One region of the Microbacterium sp. SLBN-146 genome, then DNA from elsewhere that is predicted to be linked to it. Evidence: predicted binding sites of a transcription regulator. Region 1 holds the regulator's gene; the other holds the start of a gene.
What was found. The regulator HrcA, encoded in region 1, represses chaperone genes, less so after heat shock. The targets are predictions, from matches to a motif close to TTNGCACTCGNNNNNNNCGAGTGCNAA.
Positions count from the first base shown of each region.

Region 2: the regulator HrcA is predicted to act here: its motif matches at 3,196-3,222, upstream of groES (co-chaperone GroES).

Region 1 covers NZ_VFMR01000001.1:2,813,350-2,819,870, reverse strand. Annotated here, with positions in the region: gene FBY39_RS12590 (PhoH family protein) at 1-132, opposite strand, end outside; gene FBY39_RS12585 (HIT domain-containing protein) at 185-532, opposite strand; gene FBY39_RS12580 (16S rRNA (uracil(1498)-N(3))-methyltransferase) at 577-1,308, opposite strand; gene dnaJ (molecular chaperone DnaJ) at 1,312-2,427, opposite strand; gene hrcA (heat-inducible transcriptional repressor HrcA) at 2,485-3,525, opposite strand; gene hemW (radical SAM family heme chaperone HemW) at 3,621-4,838, opposite strand; gene FBY39_RS12560 (DUF1990 family protein) at 4,841-5,491, opposite strand; gene lepA (translation elongation factor 4) at 5,502-6,521, opposite strand, start outside.
Region 2 covers NZ_VFMR01000001.1:168,445-174,965, forward strand. Annotated here, with positions in the region: gene FBY39_RS00570 (heavy metal translocating P-type ATPase) at 1-1,311, shown strand, start outside; gene FBY39_RS00575 (metal-sensitive transcriptional regulator) at 1,308-1,646, shown strand; gene rarD (EamA family transporter RarD) at 1,650-2,558, opposite strand; gene groES (co-chaperone GroES) at 2,820-3,116, opposite strand; gene FBY39_RS00590 (THUMP-like domain-containing protein) at 3,259-4,446, shown strand; gene FBY39_RS00595 (hypothetical protein) at 4,482-5,129, opposite strand; gene tsaD (tRNA (adenosine(37)-N6)-threonylcarbamoyltransferase complex transferase subunit TsaD) at 5,126-6,190, opposite strand; gene rimI (ribosomal protein S18-alanine N-acetyltransferase) at 6,187-6,521, opposite strand, start outside.

The sequences.
Region 1 (6,521 bases):
TCGTGCGCCCGCGACCGCCGGGGCGGGACCCGTCAGCGTGATCTCGTTCCCTCGCACGAGGACGTCGACATCCGGATGCTCACGCTCGACGACGCGCAGCAGACGATCCTGTGGGCCGAGCAGCTGCACCATTGCGACACCGTCGGCGAGGATCTGTTCGACCGCCGTGTCGTCGGAGCCGAGGTCAGCCACCGACGCTCTTCTCGTCGAGGTCGCCCGCGAGGACGTGGGCGTGCACGTGGAACACGGTCTGGCCTGCGCTGGCCCCCGTGTTGAAGACGAGGCGGAAGTCGCCGCCGGCGTGTTCGGCCGCGACGGAGTTGGCGAGCCCCACCACCTCTGCCAGGAGCGCGGGATCGCCCGCCGCGAGTTCCACGACGTTGCGGTACTCCTGCGTCTTGGGGATCACGAGGAGGTGAACGGGCGCTTGGGGTGCGATGTCGCGGATCGCGAACGCGTTGTCGGTCTCCGCGATGATCTCGGAAGGGATCTCGCCCTGCAGGATCCTGGTGAAGATCGACGGCTCACTCATGCGGTCCAGTCTATCCAGCACGCTCCGCGCCGGGCCGATGCTCGTCACCACCGATCGAGGGCGGCGCTCACGACCGCGAGGGCGGCGGGTCCTGCAGTGGAGGTTCGCAGCACGGTGTCTCCCAGGCGGACGAGTGTCGCACCGGCATCCGAGAAGAGAGCGAGCTCCTCGGGGGCGATGCCGCCCTCCGGACCGACGACGAGGACGAGGTCGCGCTCGCGCGACAGCGCGTGCCGTGTGAGCGGGGTGGGGGCGCTCGGATCGAGGACGAGGACGTCGCACGCACCGGCTCGGGCCGCCGCCTGCTTCGTGGTCACGAGTTCCGCGACATCGGGCACCCACGCGCGGTGAGCCTGCTTCGCCGCCTCACGGACGATTCCCGCCCAGCGGTCGCGGCCTTTGACGGCTTTCGTGGCATCCCATCGGGACACGCTCCGCGCCGCTTGCCACGGGACGATCTCGTCGACGCCGAGCTCGGTCGCCGCCTGAATCGCGAGTTCGTCGCGGTCGCCCTTCGCGAGCGCCTGCACGAGCACGATACGCGGATGTGCCGGAGCGACGTCCTCTCGCGCCGTCACCCGGACGACGACTTCGCGCGACGCGACCGCGACGCACTCCCCCGTCACCCAGCCTCCCCGGCCATCACCCACCGTGACGGTCTCGCCGACGCGCACACGCCGCACGGTTGCGGCGTGGTGGGCCTCGGCGCCGGTCAGGACGACGTCCTCGCCGGGCCCCGCGTGGATGGGCTCGTCGAGGAGGAAGTGCAGCGGCATCCGTTATCCGTTCCGGAAGCGGTCGCGCAGTTTGGAGAAGAGACCTTGATGGAACTCGGCGAGCTTCGGAGCGGGCGGCTTCGTGCGCTTTGCGAAGTCTTCGATGAGTGCGCGCTCCTTGTGGTCGAGGCGCGTCGGCGTCACGACGTGGACCCCGACCTTCAGATCCCCGCGCTGCGACCCGCGAAGAGGCGTGATTCCGCGCCCCTTGATCGTCAGGATGTCGCCCGCCTGCACGCCCGGCCGGATCTCGAGCTCGACGGGCCCGTCGAGCGAGTCGATCGTCGTCGTCGTGCCGAGGACGGCATCCGGCATCGAGACATCGAGCGTCGCGAGGACGTCGTCGCCGTCACGACTGAAGACGGGATGCGGGGTGACGTTGATCTCGACGTACAGGTCACCGTTCGGCCCGCCCGCGGGACCGACTTCGCCCGAGCCGGGAAGCTGGAGGCGGAGCCCCGTCTCGACGCCCGCGGGGATGTCGAGCGATACGGTGCGTCGTGAACGGACGCGTCCCTGTCCTTGGCACGTCGCGCAGGGGTAAGGGATCGTCGTGCCGTAGCCCTGGCACACGTTGCACGGCTGGCTCGTGACGACGTTGCCGAGAAGGCTCCGCACCTGACGCTGCACGTGACCTGACCCATGGCAGATGTCGCAGGTGACAGGCGTCGTCCCCGGCTGACAGCAGGAACCGTCGCAGGTGTCGCACACGATGGCCGTGTCGACATCGATGTCGCGGTGGACGCCGAAGACGACGTCACCCAGGTCGAGCGTGACGCGCACGAGCGCGTCCTGACCGCGCTCGCGACGAGACCGCGGGCGCCCCTGTCGGCCTCCGCCCGCTCCGCCGAAGAACGTCTCGAAGATGTCACCGAAGCCGCCGAAGCCTGCTGCGCCGCCACCGAAGGGCGAATCCGAACCGCCCATGTCATAGCGTGCGCGCTGATCGGGATCGCTCAGCACGTCGTACGCGTGCGTCACCAGCTTGAATCGCTCTGAGGCGTCCTCCCCCGGATTGACGTCGGGGTGCAGTTCCCGCGCCAGGCGCCGATACGCCTTCTTGATCTCGTCGGTGCTCGCTTCTCGCGAGACGCCGAGGACCTCGTAGTGGTCAGCCACAATCGCCTTTCCCGCCCGCGGGCCCGCCGCGGGATCCTGTCATCATCCCGGCACGCGTCAGCGTGCGGTCTCGTCTTCGTCCAGCAGCCGCGAGAGGTACCGGGCCACAGCCCGGACCGCCGCGAGGTTCGTGGGGTAGTCCATGCGTGTCGGGCCGAGCACGCCCACGCGGGCACGCGCGCCCGTCGAGTCGTAGTCGCTCGCGACGACGGACGCCTCCGCGAGTCCGAACGGCTCGTTCTCGCGCCCGATGCTGGCGGCGAGTCCATGTTCGTCGGCGACCATTTCGCTCATCAGCCGCAAGAGGGTCACCTGCTCTTCGATCGCTTCGAGAAGCGGGTAGATACTGCCCCGGAAGTCGGACTCGCTGCGAGCGAGGTTCGCCGATCCTGCGAGGACCAGTCGGTCCTGACGGAACTCCTCGAGTTCTTCGGCCACGACGCGCGCGATAGCCGACGTTGCCGCCTCGTCGTCGGACGCTGACGTCTCGTGTGCGGTCAGGTGGTCGCCGACCCGGAGCAGGGCTTCGCGTACGGGGTGGCCGACGAGAAGGTCGCCGAGCGACGCGCGGACCCGCGCGAGTCCGTCGTCGTCGAACTCGGAACGCACGAAGACCATGCGCTGAGAGACGCGCCCCGTGTCTGTCACGACGACGACGAGCATGCGCCCGCCCCCGAGCTGGACGAGCTCGACGTGCGTCACGGTGGCGCGTGCGAAGGACGGGTACTGGACGATCGCAACCTGCCCCGTGAGCTGCGTGAGCACACGGACGGTGCGGGCGAGCACGTCGTCGAGGTCTCCGGGCCCGTCGAGGAACGTGGAGATGGCGGTGCGCTGTGCGCCCGAGAGAGGGCGGAGTTCCGCGAGGTGATCGACGAAGACGCGGTAACCCTTGTCGGTCGGAACTCTTCCGGACGACGTGTGCGGGGCGGTGATGAGCTCCTCGTCCTCGAGGAGCGCCATGTCATTGCGGATCGTCGCGGCAGAGACCCCGAATGCGTGTCGCTCGACGATCGCCTTGCTGCCGACGGGCTCGCGACTGCCGACATAGTCCTGCACGATCGCCCGCAGCACCTGCAGTCCTCGTTCGCTGACCATCTCGCCTCCCTCGCTCTCACCGCGGTCCGCGCTGGCACTCGCCGCACGGGAGTGCCAATTCTACCGGATCGGCCTGCCGTGCGGCGGTGGACACGTCACTCTGTCAGCGCCCGGACGACCGCGTCGGCGAGCAATCGGCCCCGGCGCGTCAGCACGATCCGACCCCGGACGGCGGCAGGCCCGTCGACGAGGCCGTCCGCAATGAGCGCCGCGACGGCGTGCCGCCCCTCGTCCTGGAGCGCGCTCACCGGCAGGCCTTCGCGGATTCGCGTACGAAGGAGCACTCGCTCGAGGTCGCGCGCCGCAGCATCCGGTGTCTCTCTGCCGATGGCAGGCGTCGCGTCCGAGGCCAGTCGCTGTGCGTACGCCGCGGGGTGCTTCACGTTCCAGAAGCGGGTTCCGGCGACATGGCTGTGGGCTCCTGGACCGAAGCCCCACCAGTCCGCTCCCGTCCAGTACGCGAGATTGTGGCGAGATCGGTGTTCGGTCCCGCGCGACCAGTTCGAGACCTCGTACCAGTCGTATCCGCCCGCACCGAGCAGGTCATCGGCCAGCTCGTACATGTCCGCCTGGACGTCGTCGTCGGGCATCGGCACCTCGCCGCGTCTGATCTGCCGCGCGAGCTTCGTTCCGTCTTCGACGATGAGGGCGTACGCGGAGATGTGGTCGGGAGCCAGCGCGAGTGCTGTTTCGAGCGAGATGCGCCAGTCCTCCAGCGTCTCGCCGGGAGCGCCGTAGATGAGATCGAGACTCACATCGAGACCGGCGTGGCGCGCGGCGGCGACGGCGGTTGCCACGTTTGCAGGATCGTGCGTGCGATCCAGGGCCCGGAGGACGTGCGGGACGGCGGACTGCATCCCGATCGAGAGGCGGGTGACGCCGGATTCCGCGAGCTCGGTCGCGACGGCATCCGTCACGGTGTCGGGGTTCGCCTCGACCGTCACCTCCGCTCCGTCGACGAGTCCGAACGCATCGACGACGCCCGCGAGCATCCGACCGAGGTCTCCGGCCGGAAGGAGCGTCGGTGTGCCCCCACCGAAGAAGACGGTGGATGCCGGTCGCAGCTCCCCCGCGGTCGAGAGCAGACGACGCGCCTGCTCCACCTCTCGCAGCAGCGTGTCGGCGTAGTCGTCCTGCCGCGCTCCGCGCAGCTCCGTCGCCGTGTAGGTGTTGAAGTCGCAGTAGCCGCACCGCACGCGACAGAACGGGACATGGAGGTATGCGCCGAAGGCGGTCGAGGCGTCGACGGTCGTCCCCGGAGGGATCGGTCCGCCGGCAGGCACCGGATCGGCGAGCGGGAGGGCGGAACCCATCGCTACGGCGACGTCGTGTACAGGGGCGAGATCGCGCGGAGATAGCGCGAGAAGAGTTCACGACGACGTCGCCGTGTGAAGGCGGGGATGAGTCGATACACGAAGGATGCCGGCGCGTCGAACGCCCGGACCGTGAACCATACTTCGTCGTTGTCGTGCCAATCGAGCATGAACGACTCCTCGCCGCTCACGACGGACCCACCGACCGTTCCCAGCGCGAATCCGATGCGACGCTGCTCCTCGACGGCGAAGATGACCCGCAGCTCGCCGGACACGTTGTACGCACCGGCACGCCCCTCCACGCGCACGGTTGTGCCGCCCGCGACGAACGGCGTGCCGTCTGCGTCGAACCTCTGCTCTGTCTCGGTGCGGCTCGGAGCGACGGCGTTGCCTTCAGCGTCGAAGCTCACACCGGAGTACATAGGCCCCGACGCGGGACGGACGTCGTGGATGCTGAGACCCGCTCCGCGCTGCGCTGCCCACGACAACAGGGATTCGCCGGCAGAGAGGAACCGCGCCTCGCCGCTGCCGATCCGCCAGGACTGCTCGGCGGGGATGCTCCGCTCGGGCGGGAAGTGCAGGAGGTCGGGCGCCTGAGTGGCTCCGACCGCGGCATAGTCGACGGTCTCGTCTCGGAAGTTTCCGCGGCGCATGCCGACCAGCCTACTTCGCGCCCTTGCCCTCGACGTCCCCCGAGAGGGCGGCGATGAACGCCTCCTGGGGCACTTCGACGCGGCCGACCATCTTCATGCGCTTCTTGCCCTCCTTCTGCTTCTCGAGGAGCTTGCGCTTGCGGCTGATGTCACCGCCGTAGCACTTCGCGAGCACGTCCTTGCGCATGGCTCTGATGGACTCGCGGGCGATGATGCGCGCGCCGATCGCAGCCTGGATCGGCACTTCGAACTGCTGGCGCGGGATGAGCTTCTTCAGGCGTTCGGTCATCAGCACGCCGTACGCGTATGCCTTGTCGCGGTGGACGATCGCACTGAACGCATCGACGGCCTCACCCTGAAGCAGGATGTCGACCTTGACGAGATCCGCCTCCTGGTCGCCGTCCGGCTCATAATCCAGCGACGCGTAGCCGGCGGTCTTCGACTTGAGGTGATCGAAGAAGTCGAAGACGATCTCGCCGAGCGGCATCGCGTACCGGATCTCGACGCGGTCCTCGCCGAGGAACTCCATCCCGAGCAGCGTTCCGCGACGGGACTGACAGAGCTCCATGATCGTGCCGACGTAATCCTTCGGCGCGAGGATCGCCGCCTTCACCATCGGCTCGGTCACGCTCGCGATCTTGGTCCCCGACGGGAATTCGCTCGGGTTCGTGACGACGAACATCTTGTTGTCGTCGGTCTTGACCTCGTAGGTCACGGACGGCGCGGTCGAGATGAGGTCGAGGCCGAACTCGCGCTCGAGACGCTCTGTGATGATCTCCAGGTGCAGGAGACCGAGGAACCCGCAGCGGAAGCCGAAGCCCAGCGCGACCGACGTCTCGGGCTCGTAGTTGAGCGAGGCATCCGACAGCTTCAGCTTGTCGAGGGCCTCTCGGAGCACCGGATAGTCGCTCCCGTCGATGGGGTACAGCCCCGAGAAGACCATCGGCTTCGGGTCCGTGTAGCCGGGCAGCGCCTCCTTCGATGGCCGCTGCGCGTTCGTGACGGTGTCGCCGACCTTGGACTGGCGTAC
Region 2 (6,521 bases), 2.6 Mb from region 1:
CGAGTCGGCGCCGACACGCAGCTCGCGCAGATGGCACGCCTGGTCGAAGAGGCGCAGTCCGGGAAGGCGCGCGCACAACGGCTCGCCGACCGCATCTCGGGCGTCTTCGTCCCGATCGTGCTCGTGCTCGCCGTCGGAACTCTCGGCGCATGGCTCGCGCTGGGGTTCGACGCGGCATCCGCCTTCACCGCCGCCGTCGCGGTGCTCATCATCGCGTGCCCGTGCGCCCTCGGACTCGCGACACCGACGGCGCTGCTGGTCGGCACGGGGCGCGGAGCCCAGCTCGGCATCCTCATCAAGGGGCCGGACGTGCTCGAGCAGTCTCGCGCGCTCGACACGATCGTGCTTGACAAGACGGGCACCGTGACGTCGGGGCGCATGGCGCTCACCGACGTCCTGCCCGCGGAAGGGGTCGACCGCGCCGAGCTCATCCGCCTCGTGGGCGCTGTCGAGCACGCGTCCGAGCACCCCCTCGCCGTTGCGATCTCCCGGGCGGCCGAGGACGAGCTCGGACCACTCCCTTCCGTCGAGAGCTTCCAGAGCGTCGCCGGCGCAGGCGTTTCCGGCGTCGTCGACGGTCACGCGATCATCGCCGGGCGTCGCACGCTGCTCGCGGACTGGTCCGTCCCGCTCCCCGCGGCGCTCGAGGCAGCGATGTCCGCGGCGGAGGAGAAGGGCCGCACGGCGATCGTCGTCGCGTGGGACGGCGAAGCCCGCGGCATCCTGGTCCTCGCCGACACGGTCAAGCCCACGAGTCGTGCGGCCGTCGCTCAGCTCCGCTCACTGGGGCTCACTCCCGTGCTGCTGACGGGCGACAACCCTCGCGCCGCGCACGCGGTCGCCGAGGAGGTCGGGATTGAGATCGTGCACGCCGGAGTCCTGCCGGCCGAGAAGGTGGCGATCGTCGCGGGCCTCCAGAGCGAGGGTCACTCGGTCGCGATGGTCGGCGACGGTGTCAACGATGCCGCGGCGCTCGCGCAGGCCGACCTCGGCATCGCGATGGGGACGGGAACGGATGCCGCGATCGAGGCCGCCGACATCACCCTCGTGCGCGGAGACCTCGGCGCCGCCGTCGACGCCATCCGCCTGTCGCGTTCGACGCTGCGGACCATCCGCGGCAACCTCTTCTGGGCGTTCGCGTACAACGTCGCGGCGCTCCCCCTCGCAGCCCTCGGGCTGCTCAACCCGATGATCGCGGGGGCTGCGATGGCTCTGTCGAGCGTCTTCGTCGTCGGCAACAGCCTGCGTCTGCGATCGTTCCGCTCTCACACCGCGGATGCCGCAACCCGACCCACTCGGAGGACACCATGATCGACTTCCCCACCGATGCCCCGACCACCGACACCGATGCCACAGACGTCCATGCCTCGCACGGGTACATCACCGACAAGGAGAAGTACCTCAATCGGCTCAAGCGGATCGAGGGTCAAGCCCGCGGCATCCACAAGATGGTCGACGACGAGAAGTACTGCATCGACATCCTGACGCAGATCAGCGCCCTGACGTCGGCGCTCGAAGCGGTCGCACTGGGTCTCCTCGACGATCACCTCCGCCACTGCGTCGTCGATGCCGCACGGCTCGGCGGTACCGAGGCCGACGAGAAGATCACCGAAGCGACGCAGGCGATCGCGCGCCTCGTGCGCTGAGGATCACCGGCGAGCGCGCGACCGTCGCACGTGCACCAGTGAGTCGACGGTCAGCACGAGGAGCGCGATCCACACGAGCCCGAACCCGATCCACCGCTCGAGGGGCATCGGCTCGCCCAGGATGTAGGCGCCGGTGATGAACTGCAGGATCGGGGCGATGAACTGCAGCAAACCGATGACGGTGAGCGTCGTGCGACGCGCGCCCGCGGCGAAGAAGAGGAGCGGGATGGCGGTGATGGCGCCCGCGAGCGACAGCAGGATCGTGTGCTGCACGCTGACCGTCCCCATGGTCAGGCCCGTCGTCGCCCCCACGACGGTGAGCAGGACTCCCGCGACGGGAAGCAGCCACAGCGATTCCAACGTCAGACCGCTCACAGCGTCGACGGACGGGCCCACACGCTTCTTCACGAGGCCGTAGAGACTGAAGCTCGTCGCGAGGGTGAGGGCGATCCACGGGAACGACCGGTAGCCGACGATGATGACGACGACGGCGGCCGCCGCGAAGCCGATGGCGATCCACTGGGTCGTGCGCAGCTTCTCGCGCAGGACGAACACGCCCAGCAGCACCGTTGCGATCGGGTTGATGAAGTATCCGAGGCTCGTCTCGATGACATGACCGGTGAGTGCCCCGATCATGAACACCTGCCAGTTGACGTAGATGAGTGCGCCGGCGAGCGCCGTGAGCCCGAGAAGGCGCGGCTGCCGCATGATCCGGAGCAGGGCGCTCCACGAGCGCGTCACGGTGAGCAGAAGCGCGCAGAAGGCGAGCGACAGGAAGATGCGCCATGCCACGAGCTCCCACGGCCCCGTGGGAGCGAGCAGGACGAAGTACAGCGGCAGGAACCCCCACAGGAAGTACGCCGAGAAGGCGTAGACACCGCCGAGCGTCCGCTCTCGTGCCGCGAGAGCGATCGCTCCCGTATCGGTGACGGGGACGCCGCCCTCGGCTTCCGCCGCCGCGCCGATCCGGTCGAGCACCGAATCGCTCGTCGGGGATGTCGGGTCGGTCTCGCGGGTCACCGCACCAGCCTAGGACCGCACGCCCACACGACGGCGCGTCCTGCGTCGGCGGGACTGCCGTCCACCGAGCGATGTCTGCCAGAAGAGGGACGCTGCAGGCCGATACGACGAAGGACCGGATGCCGAAGCATCCGGTCCTTCGTGAAAGGGGTGTCAGCGAACGACGACCGCGAGCACGTCGCGTGCCGAGAGCACGAGGTACTCGTCGGCGCCGAACTTGACCTCGGTGCCGCCGTACTTGCTGTAGAGAACGCGGTCGCCGACGGAGACGTCGATCGGAACGCGGTTGCCGTTGTCGTCGATGCGACCGGGGCCGACGGCCACGACCTCGCCCTCCTGCGGCTTCTCCTTGGCGGTGTCGGGGATGACGAGACCACTCGCGGTGGTCTGCTCTGCCTCGACCTGCTTGATGACGATGCGGTCCTCGAGCGGCTTGATGGAAACCGACACGGTTTACCTCTTCTTTCTTGAGACTGAAGACTCGTTAGCACTCTGACGTCGAGAGTGCTGATGCAAGTCTAGGGACGAGTTGGCACTCCCGCAACGTGAGTGCCAACCCTGTGTCGTCGCGTGTCGGTCGTAGGCTGGCCGGATGCTGATGGCCGAGCTCACCGCCCTGCTCACACCCGAGGGACTCCGACTGCTCGACGCCGTCGACTCCGTCGACTCGACGGACGATGTCGCCCGCCTCGTCTCGGGCCTTCGCGCGTCGGGCCACTCCCCCGAGCTCGTGACCGCCGTCGTGACGCAGGCGCGCCTGCGCACGCGCGGCAGGGCGAAGTTCGGCGAGCTGGCCGACCGCATGCTCTTCACGCGCGCCGGTCTCGAACAGGCGACGCGCCTCGGCGTCGCCGTGCGCCACGCGGCCCGCTTCCGCAACGCAGGACTCGAGCGCGTGGCCGACCTCGGCTGTGGAATCGGCGGCGACGCCCTCGGTCTTGCTGGCCTCGGACTGCACGTCGACGCCGTCGATGTGGACGACGTGACTGCGGCCATCGCGGCATACAACCTCGCGCCCTTCGGCCAGGACGCGACCGTGCGTCAGGGAACAGCAGAGGACAGCGACCTGTCGGCCGTCGACGCGGTCTGGCTCGATCCGGCCCGACGGACCGCCGGCCACGGTGACACGAGCCGCACGCGCGCCGAGGACTGGTCTCCGTCGCTCGACTGGAGTTTCGAGCTGTCCACCCGGATGCCGACCGGCATCAAGCTCGGCCCGGGCCTCGACCGCACGAGCATCCCGGACCATGTCGAGGCCCAGTGGGTGAGCGCCGAGGGCTCGACGATAGAGCTCGTGCTGTGGTCAGGCGCCCTCGCGCGCGAGGGGGTTCGGCGAGCGGCACTCGTGATCCGGGGCGAGGCGGCGCACGAACTGACGGCGAGCGCGGATGCCGCGGACGAGCCGCCGCGCGCACTCGGCACCTACCTGCACGAGCCCGACGGAGCGGTCATCCGGGCACGCCTCATCGGCGACGTGGCGCGGTCTCTCGAGGCGGGCGTCCTCGACGAGAAGATCGCCTACCTGACGTCGGATGCCGCGGTGACGTCCCCGTTCGTGCAGTCGTTCCGCGTGCGCGAGACGCTGCCCGCCGACGCGAAGAAGCTCGGCCAGGCACTGCGGTCGCGCGGGATCGGGCGGCTCGAGATCAAGAAGCGGGGCGTCGACATCGACCCGGCGGTGCTGCGGCGGACGCTCAAGCTCAAGGGCGAGGAGGAGGCGACGCTCATCCTGACGCGCGTCGGGGCGAAGCGGATCGCGATTCTCGCCGACCGCGTGTGAGCTGAGCTTCCGCGCCCCGATCGAACAGGCGCCGCTCAGACGAAGAGGGTGCCGGTGCTGGACGCCCAGAGCAGCCAGCCAGCGCTGTACAGGAGCGACACCGCCGCCAGCGCGAGCGACCAGATCGCGAGGGCGCGGCTCTCACCGGGTCGGCGCAGGGACACGATCCCGACGATGAGTCCGATCAGCCCAAGGGGGAATCCCCAGCCCACGACGAGCGACACGGCCAGTCCCGCGATGGCGAAGGCGAGCGCCCAGCCGGCGAGGCCGCGCGTCGGGCGCGGCTCGGGCATGATCCACTCCACGGGGCGATCCTCCGTACCGGGCTCCGCGGGGGCCGACTCGACCGTGAGGCCGACGGGTTCGGTCGGAAGCCGCTGGAAGCCGCCTCGGTGCACCCCCGGCAGGACGGTCGCCTGACCCAGCTCGACGTCCGGCGAGGGCTGCTCGATGACGGGAGCAGGCGGGCGGGGAGGAAGCGGAGGCGAGTCGCCGGGGTCGACGGTCGCGCGGCGGCGCAGTCCTCCCGTGACCCCCGCATCGGAGCCGGCGGTTGCGGCATCCGCGGCCTTCGTCGGGGAGTCGGTCACCGGGCGCACGTCGGGCGCGGTGTTCGAGCGGCGCGTCGCGGGAGTGGCATCCGTCGTCTCCGGCTCACGGGGCCGACCGACGTCGTCGTTCATGCGACCCCCTCGGCGACCTGGATCTCGGTGACGGGAAGCGTCGAATCGGCTCCGAACGCGAGGGTCGACGGGCGACGGCCCGAGCGGATGAGGTCCGCCGCGAGGGCGGCGATCATCGCACCGTTGTCGGTGCAGAGCGAGAGCGGAGGGATCCGCACGGCGACCCCGGCCGCAGCCGCCCGTTCGAGGGCGACGTCGCGCAGCCGCCGGTTGGCGATGACGCCTCCGCCGAGCAGCAGGCGGGGAACGCCGTGATCGGCGCACGCGGCGAGGGCTTTCGTCACGAGGACGTCGACGACCGCTTCGCGGAAGGATGCCGCGACGTCGGCGACCGGAATCTCCTCGCCCGCAGCCTGCCGCTGTTCGATCCACCGCGCGACGGCGGTCTTGAGTCCCGAGAACGAGAAGTCGTAGCGGTGCGCGGCCATGTCCGACGCGCGGGAGAGCCCACGCGGGAAGCGGATCGCCGTCGGATCACCCTCTGCTGCCGCGCGATCGATCTCGGGGCCGCCGGGGTACGGCAGGCCGAGCACGCGCGCGACCTTGTCGAACGCTTCGCCCGCGGCGTCGTCGACCGTCTCGCCGAGCAGCTCGACATCGCTCGTCAGGTCGCGCACGAGAAGGAGCGACGTGTGTCCGCCCGAGACGAGCAGTGCGACCGTCGGATACTCGACGTCGTCGCCCGTCAGGATGTCCGCCGCGATGTGCCCCACGAGGTGGTTGACGGCGTAGAGGGGCCGGTCGAGCGAGACGGCGAGCGCCTTGGCCGCTCCGACGCCGACCATGAGCGCACCGGCGAGTCCGGGTCCGCTCGTCACCGCGACGGCGTCGAGATCGGACAGCGACACGGATGCCTCGGCGAGCGCCGCCCGGATGGCGGGCTGCAGCGCCTCGAGGTGGGCGCGCGCGGCGACCTCGGGGACGACCCCGCCGTAGCGCGCGTGCTCGTCCATGGAACTCGCGATCGTGTTGGACAGCAGCGTGCGTCCTCGAACGATCCCGATGCCGGTTTCGTCGCAGCTCGTCTCGATGCCGAGCACGAGAGGCTCGGTCGTGTTCATGTGCACCACCCCGTCCCGGGCAGGGCGCGGTCCTGAGGCGATCCGCCATCGTGAGGCGGTTCTGCCGCCCCAGCATCCTCAGAACCGCGGATCTCCTCGGCACCGCGCGGGTCGGCAGCGCCGCGGTGAGCGTGCCACCCCGACAGGTCGAGCTTCATGACGACGGCGTCGACGTCATCGGGCTGGTAGTAGTGCGGGCGGCGGGCGATCTCGAGGAACCCCTCCGAGGCGTAGAGCGACTGCGCGACGGGGTTGTCGGCCCGGACTTCGAGGAACACCTCGCGCACCCGACGACGCGCGGCCTCTTGGAGCAGGGCTCCGAGCAGGGCGC